DNA from 4 places in the Rhizobium sp. RAF36 genome. Region 1 is predicted to be linked to each of the others. Evidence: predicted binding sites of a transcription regulator. Region 1 holds the regulator's gene; each other region holds the start of a gene.
What was found. Region 1 encodes PhoB, which activates phosphate uptake and scavenging genes when phosphate is short. Its sites were predicted from a motif close to TGTCATNNANCTGTCAT; they were not measured.
Positions count from the first base shown of each region.

Region 2: a site for PhoB is predicted at 3,138-3,154, ahead of phnF (phosphonate metabolism transcriptional regulator PhnF). Genes of this name have one in related genera too.
Region 3: a site for PhoB is predicted at 3,392-3,408, ahead of ugpB (sn-glycerol-3-phosphate ABC transporter substrate-binding protein UgpB). Genes of this name have one in related genera too.
Region 4: a site for PhoB is predicted at 3,817-3,833, ahead of AB4Z25_RS00430 (DUF1045 domain-containing protein). Genes of this name have one in related genera too.

Region 1 covers NZ_JBFREC010000002.1:431,993-437,900, reverse strand. Annotated here, with positions in the region: gene argF (ornithine carbamoyltransferase) at 1-373, opposite strand, end outside; gene AB4Z25_RS08065 (aspartate aminotransferase family protein) at 413-1,612, opposite strand; gene AB4Z25_RS08060 (GcrA family cell cycle regulator) at 2,039-2,575, shown strand; gene phoB (phosphate regulon transcriptional regulator PhoB) at 2,642-3,325, opposite strand; gene phoU (phosphate signaling complex protein PhoU) at 3,358-4,071, opposite strand; gene pstB (phosphate ABC transporter ATP-binding protein PstB) at 4,118-4,933, opposite strand; gene pstA (phosphate ABC transporter permease PstA) at 4,949-5,908, opposite strand, start outside.
Region 2 covers NZ_JBFREC010000002.1:117,201-123,108, reverse strand. Annotated here, with positions in the region: gene AB4Z25_RS06455 (ABC transporter ATP-binding protein) at 1-840, shown strand, start outside; gene dapB (4-hydroxy-tetrahydrodipicolinate reductase) at 859-1,683, shown strand; gene AB4Z25_RS06445 (2,3-bisphosphoglycerate-dependent phosphoglycerate mutase) at 1,703-2,338, shown strand; gene phnF (phosphonate metabolism transcriptional regulator PhnF) at 2,387-3,124, opposite strand; gene phnG (phosphonate C-P lyase system protein PhnG) at 3,225-3,689, shown strand; gene phnH (phosphonate C-P lyase system protein PhnH) at 3,689-4,297, shown strand; gene AB4Z25_RS06425 (carbon-phosphorus lyase complex subunit PhnI) at 4,301-5,407, shown strand; gene AB4Z25_RS06420 (alpha-D-ribose 1-methylphosphonate 5-phosphate C-P-lyase PhnJ) at 5,404-5,908, shown strand, end outside.
Region 3 covers NZ_JBFREC010000007.1:302,252-308,159, forward strand. Annotated here, with positions in the region: gene AB4Z25_RS23275 (DMT family transporter) at 1-478, opposite strand, end outside; gene AB4Z25_RS23280 (hydroxyacid dehydrogenase) at 572-1,603, opposite strand; gene AB4Z25_RS23285 (aconitase X swivel domain-containing protein) at 1,626-2,054, opposite strand; gene AB4Z25_RS23290 (aconitase X catalytic domain-containing protein) at 2,051-3,301, opposite strand; gene ugpB (sn-glycerol-3-phosphate ABC transporter substrate-binding protein UgpB) at 3,550-4,860, shown strand; gene ugpA (sn-glycerol-3-phosphate ABC transporter permease UgpA) at 4,925-5,806, shown strand; gene ugpE (sn-glycerol-3-phosphate ABC transporter permease UgpE) at 5,816-5,908, shown strand, end outside.
Region 4 covers NZ_JBFREC010000001.1:78,596-84,503, forward strand. Annotated here, with positions in the region: gene AB4Z25_RS00415 (response regulator) at 1-1,906, shown strand, start outside; gene mnmD (tRNA (5-methylaminomethyl-2-thiouridine)(34)-methyltransferase MnmD) at 1,901-2,620, opposite strand; gene AB4Z25_RS00425 (NAD(P)/FAD-dependent oxidoreductase) at 2,619-3,794, shown strand; gene AB4Z25_RS00430 (DUF1045 domain-containing protein) at 3,910-4,617, shown strand; gene AB4Z25_RS00435 (AraC family transcriptional regulator) at 4,665-5,522, shown strand; gene AB4Z25_RS00440 (AzlC family ABC transporter permease) at 5,629-5,908, shown strand, end outside.

The DNA of each region.
Region 1 (5,908 bases):
TGATCACCGGTACCGTTGCGTGTTCGGCAAGCTCCAGCATGCGGTGATGCTCGGTGGTGCGGATCATGATCGCGTCGACATAGCGCGACAGAACCTTGGCCGTGTCGCCGATCGTCTCGGCGCGGCCGAGCTGCATTTCGGTGCCCGAGAGGAACAGCGTCTCGCCGCCCAGCTGGCGCATGCCGACATCGAAGGAGACGCGCGTCCGGGTGGAGGGCTTTTCGAAGATCATCGCCAGCATTTTGCCGGCCAGCGGCTTGTCGCCCTTGCCTGATTTGAACGCCTGCTTGCGCAGCATCGCGTCGTCCATGATGACGCGCAGATCGGCAGAGCTCATCGCCGAAAGATCGAGGAAGTGTTTGGGGGAAGCCATGTCGTCCTTACCTGTTTGCCCCGGAAGGCATCTATCCGTTCAAGCCGTCTTCTTGGCCTTCGATGCGCGAATGCTTTCGGCAGCCTGCTCAATGCGGGCAAGACCCTCGCGGGCCTCCTCGGCAGTGACGACCAAAGGCGGCAGCAGGCGCACAACGTTGTCGCCGGCGGGCACGCCAAGCAGGTGCGCACCGCGGATGGCAGCCAGAAGTTCGGTCGAGGGAACGGCGGCCTTGATACCAAGCAGCAGACCCTCGCCGCGGATATCCTCGATCACGTCGGGATAGCGGTCCTTGAGCGATGCCAGGCCTTGGCGGAAGATCAGAGCGACGTCGCGAACGTGCTGCAGGAAGCCTTCAGCAAGGACGATGTCGAGCACGGCGCCGCCGACAGCCATGGCGAGCGGGTTGCCGCCATAGGTCGAGCCGTGGGTACCGGCCTTCATGCCGGACGCAGCTTCCGCCGTTGCCAGGCAGGCGCCGAGCGGGAAGCCGCCACCGATGCCCTTGGCGACAGCCATGATATCAGGGGTCACGCCGGACCACTCACAGGCAAAGAACTTACCGGTACGGCCGACGCCGGTCTGGACCTCGTCGAGAATGAGCAGCAGGCCCTTCTCGTCGCAGAGCGCGCGCAGCGCCTTCATGAACTCGGTGGTCACCGGGCGAATGCCACCCTCGCCCTGAACCGGCTCGATAAGAATGCCTGCGGTCGCATCAGTGATTGCGGCGCGGACGGCGTCGATATCACCGAAGGGCACCTGGTCGAAACCCGGCGCCTTGGGGCCGAAGCCTTCCAGATACTTCTCCTGCCCGCCGGCAGCGATCGTTGCCAGCGTCCGGCCGTGGAAGGCGCCTTCGAACGTGATGATATGGAAGCGCTCGGGATGGCCCTTCGAATACTGGTAGCGGCGTGCGGTCTTGATCGCGCATTCCAGGGCTTCCGCGCCGGAATTGGTGAAGAACACCTTGTCGGCGAAAGTCGCCTCCGTCAGCCGCCTGGCGAGCTTTTCCTGCCCGGGGATTTCATAGATGTTGGACAGGTGCCAGACCTTGTCGGCCTGTGCCTTCAGGGTATCCACGACATGCGGATTGCTGTGGCCGACCGAGGTCACCGCGACGCCGGCACCGAAATCCAGATATCGCTCGCCAGTTTCGGTAATCAGCCACACGCCCTCACCTCGCTCGAACCGCAATGGGGCACGAGAATAGGTATCATATAGCGGCGCGGCTTCAGCCATGGCGCGGTCTCCTGTCAGCGTTACGGGCAACCGGACTCCGGCTAAAAAACCAGGTCCGAAAAATTAAAAATGCCGCCTTTCGGCGGCGACTGGCACTATTTACTTTTCGCACTGCAATGTCAACAAAACTGCGGCTTTCGTGGCTTCTGAGAGACGCTCAAGCAATGTCGCGTTTTATCAACAGCTAATGTTGCAGAAATGACTCTCAGGGGAAGCAAGTTGGGGAAAACCCCGAATTCGATTCATCCGGATTCCTGCGACTCTTGTCACGGAGTCAGCCTCACACTAGGTTAAAACTCAATTACTAGACTGCATGCGGCGGAACTAGTCACCAAAATTAGTCAAGCGTTTCTTGTGCCGGATTCGTTCGGGGCAAACAGTGAGGGATTCTGCCTTCGCAACGCTTAAACGGCGGAGACACAGGGCATGAACTGGACAGACGAGCGGGTCGAGAAACTCAAGAAACTGTGGTCCGAAGGGCTGAGCGCGAGCCAGATCGCTGCCCAGCTTGGCGGCGTCAGCCGTAACGCCGTTATCGGCAAGGTTCACCGTCTGGCGCTGCCGGGCCGTGCGAAGGCCGGCGGCAACGCCACGGCTGCCCGCGCTCCCAAGCGTACGGCGGCAGCACCCCGCGCCCCAACCTACGCATCGCGTCTGGCGACGACCCGTACGGTCACCCGCCAGCAGGGCGCGACGATGCTGAAGGAAGAGATCGAAATCGACGTCATGGAGGAGATGGAATACCGTCCCGCCAAGAATGTGATCGTCCCGATCTCCCGCCGCCTCGGCCTGACGGAACTCACCGAGCGCACCTGCAAGTGGCCGGTCGGCGATCCCTTGAAGGACGATTTTCACTTCTGCGGCTGCGAAAGCCCGGATTCTTCGCCTTACTGCACCTACCACCAGCGCCTGGCCTACCAACCGGTCAACGAGCGCCGTAGGGCAGCAGCCCGGGCAAACTGAGCCGGGTAAGCACAAACGAAAAACGGGCCTTACGGCCCGTTTTTTTGTGTCTCAATTCCGAAAGCTTCAAGCTTCCATCGAATATCCAGCGCCGCGAACGGTGCGGATGACATCCTGCATATTGGAGAAGTTCAGCGCCTTGCGCAGACGGCCGACATGGACGTCGACAGTGCGCTCGTCGACATAGATGTCGTGACCCCAGACGCCATCCAGAAGCTGCGAGCGCGAGAAGACGCGGCCGGGAGAGGCCATCAGGAATTCCAGCAGGCGAAACTCGGTCGGTCCGAGACGGACTTCGCGGGTCTTGCGATGAACGCGGTGCGTCTCTCGGTCGAGTTCGATATCGCCGCATTTCAGCACGGTCGAGAGAACTTCAGGCTTTGCGCGGCGCAGCATCGCCTTGACGCGAGCGACGAGCTCGGGCGTCGAGAACGGCTTGACGACATAGTCGTCGGCACCGGTCGAGAGGCCACGAACGCGTTCGCTTTCCTCGCCGCGCGCCGTCAGCATGATGATCGGCAGGCGCTCGGTCTCCGGGCGCATGCGCAGCCGACGGCAAAGCTCGATGCCTGATACGCCAGGCAGCATCCAATCAAGGATAAGAAGGTCCGGCGTCCGCTCCTGAAGGCGGATTTCCGCCTCATCGCCGCGCAGGATGGTGTCGACCTCGAAACCTTCGGCTTCGAGATTGTAACGAAGAAGCACGCTCAGTGCTTCTTCGTCTTCAACGACTGCAACTCTCGGGATCATTCTGTTCTGTCTCCTGAGGCCCGGTCCGGATATTATTCCGTGACCGCGCCGACGGTGTTGGCGGTGTCGTCCTTCGGACGCTCGCCCTCCGGCTGGGCGCCGGTCGCCATGTAGTAGATGGTTTCTGCGATGTTGGTGGCGTGGTCGCCGATGCGTTCGATGTTCTTGGCACAGAACAAGAGATGCGTGCAGCTGGTGATGTTGCGCGGATCTTCCATCATGTAGGTCAGGAGCTCGCGGAACAGCGAGGTGTACATCGCGTCGATTTCCTCGTCGCGCTCACGGATCGACTTCGCCTTGTCGGCAGCGCGCGTCGTGTAGACGTCGAGCACTTCCTTGAGCTGGACGAGCGCCAGTTCGGAGAGATGCTCCAGGCCGCGGCCGAGCTTGCGCGGAACGCCGGTGCTCTGCACGGCGATAACGCGCTTGGCGGTGTTCTTGCCAAGATCGCCGACGCGCTCGAGGTCGGCGGCGATGCGGATCGACCCCATGATCTCGCGCAGGTCCGACGCCATCGGCTGGCGGCGGGCGATGGTGACGATCGCCTTGTCGTTGATCTCGCGCTCGGCGTGATCAAGGATCACGTCGTCGGAGATGACCTTCTGCGCCAGGGCGCCATCGCCGTTGACCAGCGCGCGCACAGCGTCGGAGACCATCTGTTCCGCCAGACCGCCCATTTCGGAGATGCGGCGGGTCAGGAACTTCAGATCTTCGTCATATGCAGAAAAGATATGTGTCGATGCCATGGGAAATGTCCTTGAGTGTCTCTATCGGAAGTCGTGACGCCAAAGATCAGCCGAAGCGGCCCATGATGTAGTCCTGGGTGCGCGGATCGTCCGGATTGGTGAACATCTTGTCGGTATCGTTCTCCTCGACGAGGTTGCCGAGGTGGAACATGGCGGTGCGCTGAGAGACGCGGGCCGCCTGCTGCATGGAGTGCGTCACGATGACGATCGTGTAGCTTTCGCGCAGCTCGTGGATCAACTCCTCGACCTTTGCTGTAGCGATCGGGTCGAGCGCAGAGCAGGGTTCGTCCATGAGGATGACCTCAGGCGAGACCGCGACGGCACGGGCGATGCAGAGACGCTGCTGCTGACCGCCGGAGAGGCCGGTGCCGGATTCATGCACACGGTCCTTGACCTCGTTCCAGAGGCCGGCACGCTGCAGGCTGGTCTCGACGATCTGGTCCATGTCGGCTTTCGACTTGGCGAGACCGTGGATGCGCGGGCCGTAGGCGACGTTTTCATAGATCGTCTTCGGGAACGGGTTCGGCTTCTGGAACACCATGCCGACGCGGGCGCGAAGTTCGACGACGTCGATATCCGGATCGTAGATATCATCGCCATCGAGCGTGATCTTGCCGGTGACGCGGCAATTATCGATCGTGTCGTTCATACGGTTCAGGCTGCGCAGGAAGGTGGACTTGCCGCAGCCGGACGGACCGATGAGCGCAGTCACAGTGTTTTCGCGGATGTTCAGCTTGACGTCGAAAAGAGCACGTTTCTCGCCATAATAGACCGAAACGTCCTGGCCGATCATCTTGTAAGGGATGCTGTTCATCTTCTGGTCCAGAGCCTTCTCAACTGCTGCTTCTGTCAACATGTTCATGGGTTTCTACTCCGTTTACCAGCGGCGCTCAAAGCGACGGCGCAAGAGGATGGCTCCGATGTTCATGACGATCAGGAACAGGAGCAGGACGATGATGGCACCCGAGGTACGCTCCACGAAGGCGCGTTCGGCTTCGTTGGCCCACATGTAAACCTGGACCGGAAGTGCCGTGGACGGATCGAGCGGCGTGGTCGGCGCATTGGCGACGAAGGCGACCATGCCGATCAGCAGCAGAGGCGCGGTTTCGCCGAGAGCATGCGCCAGGCCGATGATGGTGCCGGTCAGGATGCCCGGCATGGCAAGCGGCAGCACGTGGTGGAACACCATCTGCATCTTCGATGCGCCGAGACCGAGAGCGGCCGAGCGGATCGACGGCGGTACGGCACGCAACGCAGCGCGGGTAGCGATGATGATGGTCGGCAGGGTCATCAACGTCAACACCAGGCCACCGACCAGCGAAGCAGAACGCGGCAGGCCCATGAAGTTGATGAAGACGGAGAGGCCGAGCAGACCATAGACGATCGACGGAACAGCAGCGAGGTTGTTGATATTGACCTCGATGAGATCGGTCAGCTTGTTCTTCGGCGCAAACTCCTCGAGATAGATCGAGGCGGCGACACCGATCGGCAAAGCAAGAACCAGAACGATCAGCATCAGGTAGAGCGAGCCGATGAGCGCAACGCCCAGACCTGCTGCTTCCGGACGGCTGGAATTGCCATTGACGAACAGGCCTGTGTTGAACTGCTTGAAGAGAGCACCGCTCGCCTTAAGCTCGTTCATCCAGCCGACCTGCTTGTCGTTCACCTTGCGGTTCTTCTCATCGACAGAGAGATCGATCTGGCCTTTGCTGGCGCTATCGATATTGGCGTCGGCAAGCACCGTGACATTGACCGTCTTGCCGATGATCGACGGGTCGGAAACAACCATGTCGCGCAGCTGGATCGGAGCGCCCTTGGAGAGCATGGCCGAAGCATC
Region 2 (5,908 bases), 310 kb from region 1:
GAGCGCGCCGCCGTCAACGCGCGTATGATTTATGAACTGCTCGACATGGAGCCGCGGCAGCGCGATCTGCCGGATGCGAAACCGCTGACGGCGACAGAGGCCCGCATCGAATTCCGCAATGTTTCCTTTGCCTATGGCAACGACCCGGTGCTGAGCGATGTGAGCTTTGTCGCAGAAGGCGGCAAGACCACGGCTCTTGTGGGGCCATCGGGTGCCGGCAAATCGACTATCATCAATCTGATCCCGCGCTTCTACGATCCGAAGAGCGGTGAGATCATCGTCGATGGGCAGGACATCGCCCATGTGACCAAGCAGTCGCTCCGCGAGCAGCTCGCCTATGTCTCGCAACAACCCTACCTGTTCGAGGGCTCGATCCGCGACAATATCCGCTATGGCCGTCCGGATGCGACGGATGCGGAGATCGAGGAAGCGGCCCGCCTCGCCTATGCCCATGACTTCATCATGGCGCAGCCTGACGGCTACGATACCGCCGTCGGCGAGAATGGCGTGACGCTTTCCGGTGGTCAGCGGCAGCGCCTTTCGATCGCGCGTGCGCTGGTGCGCAATGCACCGATCCTGCTTCTCGACGAGGCGACTTCAGCGCTCGATACGGAATCGGAAGCGGCCGTGCAGAAGGCACTCGACGAGGCAATGACCGGCCGTACCGTCGTCGTCATCGCGCACCGGCTATCGACCGTGGTGCGCGCCGACAAGATCGTCGTCATGCAGCAGGGCCGCGTTGTCGAGGAAGGCAATCACGAGACGCTTGCGAAGCTCGAAGACGGACTTTACGCTCGCCTCAACAATCTCCAGAGGCCGGCGGCCTCGAATTCCATCTGATACGGGAATACGACTGATATGAGCGACGCTGCTATGAAACTGGTTGTGGTTGGGGCAGCGGGGCGCATGGGGCAGACGCTGATCCGGCTGATCGATTCCATTGACGGCGTGACATTTCATGCGGCCATCGAACGCGCCGGTTCGCCCTTCGTCGGGCGCGACGCGGGAGAGCTTGCCGGACTTGGGCCGAACGGCGTGATCATCGGTGATGATCCACTTTCCGCCTTCCTCCATGCCGAGGGCGTGCTCGATTTCACCTCGCCGGCCGCGAGCGTCGAATTTGCCGGACTGGCCGCACAGGCGCGGATCGTCCATGTGGTCGGCACGACCGGATGCTCGGATGCCGACGATGCCAAGATCCAGGCGGCTGGGCGCCATGCGCGTATCGTCAAGTCGGGCAATATGAGCCTCGGCGTCAATCTTCTCAGCGTTTTCATCGAACAGGCAGCCCGGGCGCTTTCGCCAGAAGACTGGGATATCGAAGTTCTCGAAATGCACCACAAGCGCAAGGTCGATGCGCCCTCCGGCACCGCGCTGTTGCTCGGGGAAGCCGCTGCAAAGGGCCGCGCTGTCGACCTGAAGACCCAGTCTGTCCGCGTTCGTGACGGTCATACCGGCGCCCGCGAAGCGGGTACGATCGGCTTTGCGACGTTGCGCGGCGGGTCCGTGATCGGCGAACATTCGGTTCTCTTTGCCGGCGAAGGCGAGACCGTCTCGATGTCGCATAGCGCAGCAGACCGCTCGATCTTCGGCCGCGGGGCCATCAAGGCGGCGCTCTGGGCGCGCGACAAGAAGCCGGGTTTCTATTCCATGCTCGATGTCCTCGGGCTCTCTTCACAATAATACGACGGAGGCAGATTTTATGAGCGGCACACTCGTTCTCGTTCGGCATGGCCAGAGCGACTGGAACCTGAAGAACCTCTTCACCGGCTGGAAGGACCCCGACCTGACCGAACTCGGCATCCAGGAAGCCGCGACCGGCGGCCAGGCGCTGGCCGACTACGGCATCACGTTCGATGTCGCCTACACCTCGGCCCTTACCCGCGCGCAGCACACGCTGAAGCTCATCCTCGACAAGGTCGGCCAGCCCGGCCTGCAGACGATCAAGGATCAGGCGCTGAACGAACGTGACTACGGCGATCTCTCCGGTCTCAACAAGGACGACGCCCGCGCCAAGTGGGGCGAGGAGCAAGTTCATATCTGGCGCCGCTCCTACGACGTTCCGCCTCCGGGCGGCGAAAGCCTGCGCGACACGGGTGCCCGTGTCTGGCCCTACTATCTGACGGAAATCCTGCCGCGCGTTCTGCGTGGCGAAAAGGTTCTCGTTGCGGCCCACGGCAACTCGCTGCGGTCGCTGGTCATGGTTCTCGATCGCCTGAGCCGCGAACAGGTTCTGGAGCTCAACCTCGCGACCGGCGTTCCAATGGTCTACAAGCTGAAGGCCGACTCTACCGTCGCTTCCAAGGAAGTGCTGGGCGACATGTCCGCCGCACATTGAGCCGGATTCGCATCGATCAGTTAAGCCGGGCCAAGCGCCCGGCTTTTTTTAGTTTTCGATGGTGAACTGCACCCGGTCGGCAGCGAAGCGGGTGATGGAATATTGAACGGGAACGCCGTCGAGATCGGTATTCATTGCCTTGGTGATCAGCAGGATCGCGCCCGGTGTGAGCTCAAGATCGGCGATATCCCCGGCGTCGGCATGCGCGGCGGTAATCTCCGTCGTTGCGCGCACATAGTCCTGCAAGCCAAGCAGCGCGAAGGCCTTGGTGATCGATTCCGTCTTGCGATAGGTTTCTGCGATATCGCCAAAGCGCGCGGCCGGAAACCAGCTCGTCGCCCTTGAAACCGGGCGCTTGTCGGCCTCCCTCGTCGTCTCCAGCCTGATGACCGCGTCGCCCACGCGCATCTTCAGCCAGCGAGCGACCTCCGCATCAGCAGATTCTTCGGCAGCCGCCAGCAGGAAACCGCGCGTTTCTCTTGCCTGGCCGCTGATACCCGTCGTGAAACGGGTGCGCTTGCTGATCGGGAAGTTCAGCCGTTCCCGACGCTCGATCAGCGTGCCGCGGCCCTGCACGGCGCGGACGATCCCTTCCTGTCCCAGAGCGGCAAGGGCGCTTCGAACCGTATGCCGATTGACGCCGAACTGCTCGGCGAGCATCGTTTCCGGTGGCACCATGCCCGTTTCATCATAGGCACCGCGGGTGATTGCCTCCCGGATTCGATCCGCTATCTGGCGCCATAGCGCCACCCCCGTCTGCCTTTGCACCTGCTTCAGCCCAGCCATTTCACCCCTGCCGTGTCACACGCTTGTCACGTCCCCGATTTAAGCGTAACCATATCTTGTATGGTTGTCTATATCAATAGACATTTCGAAGGATGTGGCGATGAGAGCAGCAGAGAAAATCGAGGCAGCCGACAGCAGGAAAAGAGTGGTCGATCTTCTCGCCCGCTCCGACCCTGCCGAATTGAATGACGCCTGGGAGGCGCTTGCGGACAAACCGGAAGTGCAGGCTGTGCGCGGCCCCGAAACTGGGCTGGTGATGGTTCGCGGCCGTATTGGCGGCGGCGGCTCGCCCTTCAATCTCGGCGAAGTGACGGTCACCCGTGCAACGATCCGGCTGGCAAGCGGGACCGTCGGTCACGGTCAGTCGCTCGGCACCGATCGCAAGAAGGCACGGCTTGCCGCGATTTTCGATGCTCTTTGGCAGGAAGAAGCGAGCAGGGCTTTCGTCGAGGAAAAGCTGCTTCAGCCGATCGCCCGGCACATTGCCGCCGCGGCGCAGCAGAAGGCCGACGAGACGGCCGCGACCCGCGTCGATTTCTTCACCATGGTGCGGGGAGAAGACTGATGGAACTCAAGACCGATACATTGACCGGCGGCTTTGCCGAGCCGGTTTTCCAGGCCCAGAGCGTCTTCAAGGCGATGATGGATGCGATGGCCCGCCCGGGCTCAGTCCAGACGCTGGCGCCCGATGCTGCGCCGCCGGCCCCGCTTGGCGTAGCGGCCGGTGCAATTGCATTGACGCTCTGCGATCACGACACGCCCGTCTGGCTTTCGCCTGCGCTCAACAAATCTGCGGTGCCGGGCTGGCTGAGCTTTCATACCGGTGCGACCGTCACGACCGAGAAGGCCGAAGCGCGCTTCGCCTTCGTCGACAGCGGCATGGCAGTTTCGTCTTTCGGCCTCTTTGCACCGGGCACGCAGGAATATCCCGACCGCTCGACAACGGTTGTTATCGAGATCGCTTCGCTCGAGGGCGGCAAGACGCTGGCGCTGATGGGACCGGGGATCAAGACCGTGACGGAAATCGCGCCTTCGGGATTGCCGGAGACGTTCATCCGCCTCTGGAACGAGAACCGCACCCTCTTCCCGAGGGGCATCGACATCGTTCTGACGGCGGGCAGCAGTTTCCTCTGCCTGCCGCGCACCACCAAAATTACCGCAACGGAGATGTGAGCCATGTATGTTGCAGTCAAAGGTGGCGAAGCCGCCATCGCCAATGCTCACCGCCTGCTCGCCGACCGGCGCCGCGGCGACCGCTCGCTTCCGGCCATCGGCATAGAGCAGATCGTTGCCCAGCTGGCTCTCGCGGTCGATCGCGTCATGGCCGAGGCCTCGCTCTACGATCGGACGCTGGCGGCTCTCGCCGTACGCCAGTCGCGCGGTGACATGATCGAGGCGATCTTCCTGCTGCGCGCCTACCGTACGACGCTGCCGCGCTTCGGCTATTCGCAGCCGCTCGACACCAGCCGCATGACCATCGAGCGCCGTATCTCGGCAACCTACAAGGACCTGCCGGGCGGCCAGCTGCTCGGGCCGACCTTCGACTACACGCACCGCCTGCTCGACCCATCGCTTTTGACCGACGAAGCCGTCGAAGAGCCGGCTCAGCGTCAGGCCGAAACCGGCCGTGTCATCCGCGTTTCCGAGATCCTCGGCCAGGAAGGTCTGATCGAGGGCGATGGGGACATGCCCGAGGATCACGAGATCGGCGACCTGACGCGCGAGCCGATGGAATTCCCGATGAGCCGGGATCTGCGGCTGCAGGCACTGGCCCGGGGCGATGAAGGGTTCCTCCTGGCGCTCGGCTACTCGACACAGCGCGGTTACGGTCGCAACCATCCCTTCACCGGTGAAATCCGCATCGGCGAGGTGGAAGTCGAATTCGATGTTCCCGAACTCGGCTTTGCCGTCTCGCTCGGCACGATCCAGGTAACCGAGTGCCAGATGGTCAATCAGTTCAAGGGCTCTGCCAAGGCGCCGCCGCAGTTTACCCGTGGCTACGGCCTGGTCTTCGGCCAGAGCGAACGAAAGGCGATGTCGATGTCGCTGGTCGACCGCGCGCTTCGCGCCGGCGAACTCGGCGAAGACGTCACTGCCCCGGCGCAGGACGAGGAATTCGTCATTTCGCATGCCGACAACGTTCAGTCGACCGGCTTCGTCGAGCATCTCAAATTGCCGCATTACGTCGACTTCCAGGCCGAACTCGATCTCGTGCGCCGCATGCGCCGCGACTTCGAGGCAAGCCGCCGCAACGGCGAAGCAATGAAGGAAGCAGCCGAATGACCGATCTCGCCACCTACAACTTCGCCTATCTCGACGAGCAAACGAAGCGGATGATCCGCCGCGCGATCCTGAAGGCTATTGCGATACCCGGCTACCAGGTGCCCTTCGCCAGCCGCGAAATGCCGATGCCCTATGGCTGGGGCACCGGCGGCGTGCAGGTCACGGCCTCTATCATCGGCCCTGACGATGTGCTCAAGGTCATCGACCAGGGTGCCGACGACACGACCAATGCCGTCTCGATCCGCGCCTTCTTCCAGAAGGTCGCCAATGTGGCGGTCACCACGCATACCAAGGATGCGACGATCATCCAGACGCGCCACCGCATTCCGGAAGAGAAGCTCGGCGCCAATCAAGTGCTGGTCTATCAGGTGCCGATCCCGGAGCCGCTGCGTTTCCTCGAACCGCGCGAGACCGAGACCCGTAAGATGCATGCGCTGGAGGAATACGGCCTCATGCATGTGAAGCTTTACGAGGACATCGCCCATAACGGCCGGATCTCGA
Region 3 (5,908 bases), on a different contig from region 1:
CCATGCCGGCCGGAATGAGGCTCGGCGCTTCGGCGGGGTTAGCCGCCAGGACGACGCCGATGAAGCCGCCGATGCAGGCCAGCCAGCGGATCGGCCCGACATTTTCGCGCAGGATGAAGATCGACAGCACGACGGTGATGACGGGTGCCGAGAAATACATCGTGGTGATTTCGGCGAGCCCGAGATGGCGGGCCGCGGAGTAGTAGGCAAGCCAGGCGCCGAGCATCAGAACGGCGCGCAGCAAAACCGAACTCCGGTGCGGACTTTTCAGGATCGACGGATGACGGTTGCGGTGGATGAAGAAGGCCGAGAAGCCGACGATCATCACGCTGCGGATGAACAGGATCTGCGGCACGGCATAGTCTGCCACGAGCCACTTGACGACGGCGTCCTGGATGGCAAACAGCGAATAGCCGATGCAGGCAAGGGCAATTCCCACCAGCGGGGAAGGCGCCTCATCGGTCGATCTGGAGAACATGGAAGCCTGCGATGGGAATGCGTTGGGGTGCCACGGCCTAGCAAGACCCGGCACCGTTGACAATGCGAGGAATAGCCCTCCGCGAAGATTTGATCAGTTGATCTTCACGCCCTTCGACCGCATGCGTGAAACCGTTTCCCGTTCGGCCCGCTTGCAGCGCATCGGCGGCAAGCCGCGATCCATCAGGTCCATGTCCTCAAGCACCATGTCGCCCATGTTCTTGAAGGCGCTGTCGAGCGCTCCGGCGCGATGCGCCGAGCGGATAAAGCCCTTGAGCTTGCGCACCGGATGATCGGATGGCAGCGGCTCTTCCGGATAGACATCGCTGGCCGCCACGATATGGCCTGACGCAACAGCGGCCATCAGCGCATCGAAATCGACGACATCGGCGCGGCTGAGCAGGATGAACGCTGCGCCCTTGCGCATGCTGGCGAAGGCCTCGGCTCCGAGAAAGCCCTTGTTCTCGCTTGTCACGGCGGCAACGACGAAGACGAAATCGCTCTTCGTCAGCACATCCTCAAGGCTCGCCGCCTCGACGTTGTTTTCCTCGAGGATCGACTTCGGCTGCCAGGGATCGAAGACCCGCACCTTGGCGCGGAAGCCTGACAGCACGCGCCGCAGCGCCTTGCCGAGATCGCCGAAGCCGACAATGCCGATTTCCGATCCGGCGATCAGCCGGGCGCTGGCATTGCCCTCGCCGCCCCAGAGCTCAGTGCCATCGCGAAAGGCGACATCGGCATCGACGATGCCGCGGGCGAGCGACAGGGCGAAGCCGAGACCGATTTCGGCCACCGGCTCGGCAAAGACCTGACCCGTCGTCACCACATGGATGCCGCGCTGGAAGAGGATGTCGTAGGGCATGTTATTGATAAGATTGCTCTCGACATTCAGCACGCAGCGCAGCGACGTCATCCGCGCCAGCGTTTCCTCCGATAGCGGCGGCTGACCGATGATGTAGAGCGCCTTGCCGAGAACCTCGTCACCGAGACCGGCAACGTTGTCCGGATCGGCCTCGACGATCTCATACTTGTCGTGAAGCACCCGGCGCGCTTCGTCGGTGAAGATCAGATCGAGCGTGCGCGGTTCAGGCGCGCTGATCGCCAGGGGCTTTTCGGTCTTCGTCATGATGTCCTCCTCCCGCAGCCGCCTAAAGCTGCACAATCCTTATCTCAGCGCCACGCTCACCGGCATCGATCGACAGATAGGCGGCCGCCGAAATCAGCGCCCAGTCCTCCGGCCTTGCCAGCGCCACCGGACAGCCGATCCCGTAGAGTGCCTCCGCGACCATTGCGCCGGTGACGACGATCGCATCGCGCTTCAACAGGATGATCCCGGCAGGGGCGGTCTTCAGCCGGACGGCCTCAGCGAGCACCGAGCTTCCCGAACTCGATCCCCTGCCCGCCTCCATGACGAGGATCGCCCCGCTGATCGACTGGCCGCTTTGCGGATGCCACTGGTCGATGATCTCGCCGGTCGCCGAATCCACGCCGCCCCAGAAACTGAGCGGCTCGGCAAGCACGAAGGCCGCAGCCGCAGCCTTGCCTTCCATGAGGGTCGTCGCGGAAAATGCCGTCACAGCCGCACCACCTTGCCCGAGCGCGCCGAGGCCATGCATTCGGCGAGCGAACCGAAAGCGACGTCGACGCCGATATTGCCGGGTGCGTAATAGGCCCACTTGCCCGAGTTGGTCATAACGGCACCCGACATGTCGCGGATGATCGCCGTGACATAGGTGCAGGTGTCGATGACGAGCGTCACGCCTGCCGTTTCCAGAGCAGCGCGCCAGCCACGATTTTCAAGCTCCGCCAGGACCTCGCGATTGGTGTTGATGTAGATATCGATCGCCGCTTTCCCGCCTGCGAGCAGCGGCATCAGCCGCTCGAACTCGCCGATGGAAAAATGCGGCGTTCCCATGCTGACGGCCGCAAGCCGCGTACCTTCCGCCACCGTCGAAAGATTGCGGATGGCGTCGCGGATATCGGTGCGGCTGAGCCGGATCGTCTCCTGCGGTTCGATGCCGCCGCAGGCCGCCTGCAGCGTCGGCGCCTCCGGTGTCAGACCGACGGCGTGAAACAGCGCGACGGCGCCTGCCGATGCCGCGACGGCACCGAGCGCCTTCAGGTCGTCCTCGGAGCTTTCCTTCGGCAGGCCGCGGAGGACGGGGATGCGATCGCCGCAGCGGCGGCCGATGGCGTGACCGGCAGCGACACAGATCGACCCGGCATCCCGCTCACCCCCGGCAAACTCTTCGATATCGACGAGCACGGTCGCCCGCCGGTTTTCGGTGAGGTGCAGTCCATAATAGGGCGCCCGGCCGGTCAGCGCGCAACAGAGGTCGATGAAATCGCCATAGCGGTTGGTACGCGCGCCAAGCACCGAATTGGCAAAGACGATGGCATTCGATTCCGCCCAGGCGATCTGCGCCCCGAAGCGCGGCCGGAAGATCGTCTGGTAGGGCGCGCAGGTGAAGGTCGGCACGCAGCCGAGCTCCTCATGCGCCTTCATCAGCCGCGCACCGTTGCGGCCAAGCGCCTCGTCGCCGCGGAAAAGTTCGGGATGGATGAGATCGACCGAACCGACATTCAGCGTCGTCGGCACGCGGACACGGCCGCCCCAGGACACCATGCGCTCGACGAAATCGAGGCTGACCTCGCCGAGATAGAGACAGCCGTCGATATGGGCGGCCTCGATGTCCACCAGTTTTGTGGCGCCGACAGCCTCGGCGAAACGCACGAGAAGCCGCATGGCAAAAGCAGCCGCCTCACCGTGGCGGCCATCGAGCAAGGCTTTGTCATCAGGGGAAAGCTGGAGAGAGGAATGCATGGCGGCGACGCTATCAGGTCGTCTTGCGGGAGAGAAGCGGCATGACGAATTCGACCAAAGGCGCCCTCGACAAAACTGTCACAAACACTATGTCACAAAACCTTCACAATTTCATTTGCCAGTTCGTTTCTTTTCGTTTTGTATGCGGAAAGTTTCGTAACGAAACCGGCCGGTGGGATCGAGGAGGATCTGCGCCGGCAGGCCGTAATCCGTTCAAAACGGCACGGCAGGACACATAGGGAGGAACCATGTCCATTCGTTTCATGGCCGCATCCGCGGCAACCATCATCTTGTCGCTTTCGTTCGCTTCGAGTGCCTTTGCAGTGACCGAACTGCAGTGGTGGCACGCCATGGCGGGCGCCAATAACGAAGTGGTCAACCAGCTCTCCAAGGAATTCAACGAAAGCCAGAAAGACTACAAGATCGTCCCGGTTTTCAAGGGCACCTATCCGGAAGCGCTGAATGCCGGCATCGCCGCCTTCCGCGCCAAGCAGCCGCCCGCGATCCTGCAGGTCTTCGACGCCGGCAGCGGCGTGATGATGGGCGCCGAGGGCGCGATCATGCCGGCGGCCCAGGTTCTCGAAAAGGGCGGCTTCAAGTTCGACAAGTCGGAATACCTGCCCGGCATCGCCGCCTATTATTCGAAGCCCGACGGCACGATGCTGTCCTTCCCCTACAACTCGTCCTCGCCGATCCTCTATTACAACAAGGACACCTTCAAGAAGGCCGGCCTCGACCCTGAAAGCCCGCCGAAGACCTGGCCCGAAGTGTTCGAAGCGGCCAAGAAGATCAAGTCGAGCGGCGCGTCTGCCTGCGGCCTGACCTCGACCTGGCTCACCTGGATCCAGACCGAGAACTTGGCCGCATGGAACAACGTGTCCTACGGCTCGAACGAGAACGGCCTTGCCGGCACCGATGTGAAGCTCGCATTCAACTCGCCGCTCTTCGTCCAGCATTTCCAGGCGATCGCCGATCTCGCCAAGGACGGCACGTTCCGCTACGGCGGCCGCACCTCGGAAGCCAAGCAACTCTTCACCTCCGGTGAATGCGGCATCATGACGGAATCGTCCGGCGGTCTCGGCGACATCATCAAGACGGGCATGAACTACGGCATCGGCCAGCTGCCTTACTATGAAGGCGAAGGACGCCCGCAGAACACCATCCCGGGCGGCGCCAGCCTCTGGGTCTTCGCCGGCAAAAGCGACGAAGAATACAAGGGCATCGCCCAGTTCTTCCACTTCCTGTCGCAGACCAAGATCCAGGCCCGCCTGCATCAGGTTTCCGGCTACATGCCGGTGACCATGGCCGCCTATGAGGACACCAAGAAGTCCGGCTTCTACGAAAAGAACCCGGGCCGCGAAACGCCGATCCTGCAGATGATGGGCAAGGCGCCGACCGAAAACTCCAAGGGCGTGCGTCTCGTCAACCTGCCGCAGGTCCGCGACATCATGAACGAGGAGTTCGAGGCGATGCTGGCCGGCAAGCAGGATGCGAAGGCCGCGCTCGACAAGGCGGTCGAACGCGGTAATGCCGCGATCCAGCAGGCGATCGGCCAGTAAATACGGCGTTCGCGCCCGCAACCAATATGGCTGCGGGCGGCCCCTTCACGTCAAGGAGATCGCCGTGCAGCGCGTCGTCTTTCCGAACAAGATCCTTCCCTATTTCCTGGTCGCCCCGCAGATCATCCTCACGGTGGTTTTCTTCTTCTGGCCGGCAAGCCAGGCGCTCTATCAGTCGATGCAGCGCGAGGACCCGTTCGGCCTGAAGAGCGGCTTCGTCGGCCTCGCAAATTTTCGCGACGTCTTCGCCGATCCGAATTATCTGAACTCGCTCTATGTCACCGTCGTCTTCAGCGTGCTGACGGCGCTTCTCTCGATGGTCGTGGCGCTGGCTTTGGCGACGGCAGCCGACAAGGTGGTGCGCGGGCAGACCTTCTACCGGACGCTGCTGATCTGGCCCTATGCCGTGGCGCCTGCCGTCGCCGGCATGCTCTGGCTCTTCATGTTCAATCCCGCCATGGGCACCTTCGCCTATATCCTGCGGCGCAACGGCTTCATGTGGGATCCGCTTCTGAACGGCAACCAGGCGATGACGCTGGTTATCGTCGCGGCCGCCTGGAAGCAGATCAGCTACAATTTCCTGTTCTTCGTCGCCGGGCTGCAGGCAATCCCGAAATCGCTGATCGAGGCAGCCGCCATCGACGGCGCCCGCGGCAGCCGCCGCTTCTGGACCATCGTCTTCCCGCTGCTGGCGCCGACAACTTTCTTCCTGCTCGTCGTCAACACCGTCTATGCCTTCTTCGACACCTTCGGCATCATCCATTCGGTGACCGGCGGCGGCCCGGCCAAGGCGACGGAAACGCTGGTTTACAAGGTCTATAACGACGGCTTCGTGAACCTCAATCTCGGCTCGTCCGCGGCGCAATCGGTGATCCTGATGATCATCGTCATCGCGCTGACGGCCTTCCAGTTCCGCTTCGTCGAGAAGCGCGTGCATTATGCGTGAGGGCCTGAAATGATCGAAAAACGCCCTGTCGCCAACCTCATCGGCCACCTGATGCTCATCATCGGCATCATCATCGTCGCCTTCCCGATCTATTACACGTTC
Region 4 (5,908 bases), on a different contig from region 1:
CGCTGCCGGGCGTGGCTGGATCGATCTCTTCAATTTCTGCGCCGAGCGCGGCGATTTCAACGGTTCGGCCGCCGATACGCTGCATTACTGGCGCAGCTCGATTGCCGCGCGCCAGCCGATCATCACCGTCTTCCATATCCTCGGCGAGCGCTGGGTGAACATGGAGGCGACGATCAGCGAACGCGGCCACTGGATCGCGTTGTTCACCGACGTCACCGAGATGAAGCAGCGCGAAGGGGAGCTGCAGCGGCTCTTATCGCGCGCCGAAGCCGCCGACCGTGCCAAGTCCGAATTCCTTGCCAATATGAGCCACGAGATCCGCACGCCGATGAACGGTGTTCTCGGCATGGCCGAGCTGATGGCGAAGACCGATCTCGACGCGCGGCAGAAGACCTTCATCGATATCATCGTCAAATCCGGCAATGCGCTGTTGACGATCATCAACGACATTCTCGACTTCTCGAAGATCGATGCCGGGCAGATGAAGCTGCGCAAGGCGTCGTTCGATCTCGTCGAGGCGGTCGAGGACGTCGCGACGCTGTTGTCATCGCAGGCGGCGGAGAAGGATCTGGAACTTCTGGTGCGCGCCGATCCCAACCTGCCTGCCGCGGTCATCGGCGATGCCGGGCGGTTCCGGCAGGTCGTCACCAATCTGGTCGGCAACGCCGTGAAATTCACCGAGAAGGGCCATGTCTTCGTCGATATCGGCTTCCGGCAGGGATCGGACGGCGAGGTGATGGTCGAGCTCCGGATCGAGGATACCGGCATCGGCATTCCGGCCGAAAAGCTGCAATCGGTCTTCGACAAGTTCTCGCAGGTCGATTCCTCCTCGACGCGGCGCCATGAGGGAACTGGTCTCGGGCTGGCCATCACCGCCGGTCTCGTCGATCTCTTCGGCGGCTATATCCATGCCGAGAGCGACGCGGGCAAGGGTTCGGTCTTCACCGTCAATTTGCCGTTCGCGGTCGCTGCGGCCAAGCTCGATCCCAAGCCGCTGCCGGTCAATGTGCGCGGCGCCCGCATTCTCGTTATCGACGACAACGAGGTGAACCGCGCGATTCTCAGCGAACAGCTGACGCTCTGGGGCTTCGATGGCGTGGCGGCTGAAAGCGGGGCGACGGGGATTGCCATTCTGGAGGCCGCGCATCAGGTGGGCGTCGAGGTCGATGCGCTGGTGCTCGATTATCATATGCCGCGCATGAACGGCGCCGAAGTGGCGCGCCGCCTGCGCGCCGATCCGCGCTTCGAGAACCTGCCGATCATCTTTCTGACGTCGATGGATATTTCGGGCTCCGAGAAGGAGTTCGCGGCGCTGAACGGCCAGGCGCATCTGATGAAGCCGGCGCGCGCCAATCTGCTGCGCGGCACGATCGTCGAGGTGGTCCGTGCCAAGCGTGTCAAGCAGGCCTCGGAAACCGAGCTCGCACGGCTGCAGGCGGAAGCGCAACTCAAGGAGCCGGAGTTCGAGGAACCCGTGCGCGAGGAGCCTCGGCGCAAGGCCGAGTTCGTCGATGTGCTGGTGGCCGAAGATAACGAGGTCAACCAGATCGTCTTCACGCAGATCCTGCAGGGCACTAACCTCAGCTTCCTCGTGGTCAACAACGGCCAGGAAGCGGTCAATGCCTGGGAGACGCATTCGCCGCGCATCATCATGATGGACGTGTCGATGCCTGTTCTGAACGGCCACGATGCGACGCGGGCGATCCGGACCCGCGAGCGCGGGCAGGGGCATCGTGTGCCGATCATCGGCGTTACCGCGCATGCGCTGGAAAGCGACCGCGAGCTTTGCCTCGATGCCGGGATGGACGACTACATGTCGAAGCCGATCAGCCCGGAACTGCTGGAGGAGAAGATCCAGCTATGGCTCGGCAAGACCGAGCCGGTGCCGGGCCGCTCGGGCCTATAGGCCCTTGGCGCCGCAGAGCATTTCGCGCTTTCCCGCAAAGCCCTTGCGGCGCTCGACGACAAAGCCTGCAGCGACAAGATTGCGCCGGACGAATCCCGCTGCCGCATAAGTGGCGAAGCTGCCGCCCGGAACCGTCTTCTCGCAGACCAGCCGCATCAGCTCTTCCGACCACATGTCGCCATTACGCGACGGGGCGAAGCCATCGAGATACCAGGCATCGAAGCGCGGCTCGGCGGCCTTCACGCCGTCTAACGCGGCACCGCAGACCACGCTGAGGCGAGTTTGTGGATCGAGATCGAGGCTGACGATGCCGGTTGGTGCATCCGGCCAGGCGGACGTCAGTCCATCGCGCTCGGCATCGATCTCGGGCCAGTGCGACAGGGCGCGGAAAATCTCGTCGCGCTGCATCGGATAAAGCTCGAAGGACATGAAATGCAGGTGCTGGCCGTCGCTGCGCTGCAGCTTCCACTGCCGCCAGGTCTCGGCGAAGTTCAGGCCTGTGCCGAAGCCGAGTTCGCCGATCCGGAAACTCTGCTTTTCAGCCCAGCGTTCCGGTAGGCCGTTGCCCGCGAGGAAGACGTGGCCGCATTCCAGGCGGCCGTCGGTCTGACAATAAAAGTGGTCGCCAAAGGCCTGCGAATAGGGCATATCGCCGTTTCGCCATTCGAGCGGCTGGCTTTTGCTGCCAATCTGATCGGGATCGATATCTGTCATGCCACAAGCCGATAGTCCGGCTCTTCTCTCCGGTCAATCCGCCGATCTCCTGATCGTCGGCGGCGGCATCATGGGTCTGTGGGCAGCGGTTCATGCCGAGCGGCTGGGTATCGGTACGTTGCTGATCGACGCAGCAACGATCGGGCAGGGTGCCAGCGGCGGTCTGCTCGGCGCGCTGATGCCGCATATGCCGGACAAATGGAATGCCAAGAAGCAGTTCCAGTTCGATGCCCTCGTCAGCCTTGAGAGCGAGATCGCGGCGCTTGAGGCGGCAACCGGGCTTTCGGCCGGCTACCGGCGCTCCGGCCGTCTTATCCCGCTGCCGAAGCCGCATCTGAAGACCATTGCGCTCCGCCACTCCGCCGATGCCGAGACCAACTGGCGTCAGCAGGGACGGGCGTTTCACTGGCATGTCAGCGATGTACCACCTGTTCAGGGTTGGATCGACGCGGCAGCAGGCGAGAGCGGCTTCGTTCACGATACGCTGGCCGGTCGGGTGGCGCCGCGCGCGCTGATCGCCGTGCTCCGGGCGTTCCTGATGCGGGCGAAGCATGTTCGGCTTCTGGAGGAGGCGGCGCTCGACAGCCTTGATACAGGGGCGCGGATTGCCGTTATCGGTGGTCGGAGCATCGCCTTCGGCGATTGCATCATTGCCGCCGGGCATGGCTCGTTCCCAATCCTTCAGCGCTTCACGCCCGATTTGCCGCAGCCGCTCGGACAACCGGTGAAGGGGCAGGCAGCGCTGCTGAAGGCCGATATCGACCCAGCAATGCCGACGATCTTCCGCGACGGGCTCTATGTCGTTGCGCATGAGGGCGGGCATGTCGCGGTCGGCAGCACCAGCGAGAACAGCTTTGCGGAACCGTTGTCCACAGATGCGCTACTCGATCCGCTGATTGCCGCTGCGCGTGAGATGGCGCCGGTCCTCCGTGATGCGCCCGTAATCGAGCGCTGGGCCGGGCTGCGGCCGAAGGCGATCGACCGCGATCCGATGGTGGGGCCACACCCGCTTCATCCGCATCTGCATGCGCTAACCGGCGGTTTCAAGGTCAGCTTCGGCCTGGCGCATCGGCTTGCCGAAGCTGTCGTTGCACCAATTGCAGGCAAAAAGCTCTCCTTCGACCTGCCTGAAAGCTTCGCGCTTTCGAGCCATATCACGGCCGCTTCACGCTAAACGTGAATTCGTCCAGAGTATATTTCGTTATTCTGTCATGCAAATCACCTATCTGCTTGCGCATCGACGGCGCCGGATTCGGCCGTGCGCCGCATTCTCAGATGGAGGAAATCGCATGCGCTATGCCATTTGCTTCACGCCTTCGCCGAGCGATCCGCTCAGCCATGTGGCGGCCAATTGGCTTGGCCGTAACGTTTTTTCGGGCGAGATGCTGGAGCCGCCGGCCGTTCGCGGTCTCGGCATTCACGAAATTGCCTTCCACACGGCCGTGCCGCGCCGTTATGGCTTTCATGGCGTGCTGAAAGCGCCGTTCCACCTCTCCGCGGAGGTATCCGAAGCGCAACTATTGCGGGAATTGATGCGCTTTTCCGGCACGTTCCAGCCGTTCAGCGTGCCGCGCATCGAAGTGGCGCGGCTTGGAAACTATTACAGCCTCGTTCCGACGCTGCCCTGCGAGAATGTCCGCTATCTCGCATCGTCGATCGTTCAGCATTTCGATGGCTTCCGGGCGCCACTTTCGGAAGCCGATATCGAGCGGAGTGATCCCGACGGCTTGTCGGCGGCGCAGTTCACGAATCTACACCGCTGGGGCAACCCCTATGTGATGGACGAATACCGGTTCCACATGCCGGTGACCGGCCCGGTCAATGTTGTCGACATGCCGCGCATCGAACAGGCGCTGCGCGGCATCTTCGAGCCGGTGCTGGCGGAGCCGATCGCCATCTCCAATATCGCGCTGATGATGGAAGAAGGCATGGGCGGGCCGTTCCGGGTGCATTCGCTGCACCCGATGGGCAAGGTCAGCGCCCGCAAGATCGCCTGATCACTTTTGTTCAAGAAGCGGCTGCGGAAAACTGCTATATCCGCGCGATGCAGAATATTTCCCAGGAACAGGCGACTGTTGCCATGCCGCTCGCCGGGGCGGAGACGACCCGCTTCTGGCGCGACCGGCGCTTCGACGGCATGGAATGCCTGAGCGCGACCTTCCTGACCCACGAGTTTGCGCCGCATGCGCATGATACTTTCAGCATCGGCGCCATCGAGAGCGGCAGCCAGATCGCCACGATCCGCGGTGCGCGCGAGGCCTCCGGTCCCGGCGATCTCTACCTGATCAATCCCGGCGAGACGCATGACGGTGCGCCGACGGATGGCGGTTACCGCTACCGGATGATCTACCCTGACATGGCACTGTTCCGGGAAATTCTTGAGGACGTGACCGGCCGGGCCTTCCACGGTACGCCGGCCTTCGGCAAGCAGATTCTCCATGATCCAAAGCTCGCCAATGCCTTTCTGGAGGCGCATCGGACACTGGAGGCGGGCGCCGGAGCGCTGGAGACCGGGCAGGGCATGTTCCTGGTGCTGGACGCGATGTTCCGCCAGCATGGCAGCTCGATCATCGTTCCCGTCGATAGTGCCGAACGATCGGCGGCTCGCCGGGCGCGCGACTACCTAGTGGAGCAATATGAAAGCGATATCGGTCTCGAAGAACTGGCCGCTATCGCCGGACTCAGCCGTGCGCATCTGATCCGCGCCTTCCGCAAGGAATTCCACATCACGCCGCATGCCTTCCTCACAGATGTCCGCGTCAGGATTGCCCGGCGCAAGCTGCAGGCAGGCGAGCTGCCGGCGGAGATCGCGCTCGAATGCGGCTTTGCCGACCAGGCGCATTTCACCCGGCATTTCAAGGCCCGCACCGGACTGACACCCGGCCAGTACCGCGCCCGGTAATCACTTTCGTTCAAGACGGCGTTCTTGCGCCGCTTTATGACCTCCGCAGCAAGCGGAGTTTTTGAAAGTGAACAAGAATGAATTCTGGGCGGAATTTACAGGCGGCATGCGGGCGATCGCGCCACTGATCGCCGCGGTCATTCCCATCGGGCTGGTGTTCGGCGCGGTGGCTGCCACCAAGGGGCTTTCGCCGGTCGAGACCGGGCTGATGAGCGCGCTGGTCTTTGCCGGCGGCTCGCAATTCGTGGCGATGGATATCTGGACGCATCCGGCCTCTTGGGCGGGACTGGGCTTCGCGGCGCTGCTCGTCAATATCCGCCACGTGCTGATGGGCGCTTCGATCGGCTCGAAGATGCAGGCCTTTCCGCCGCGTGCCCGTTATTTCT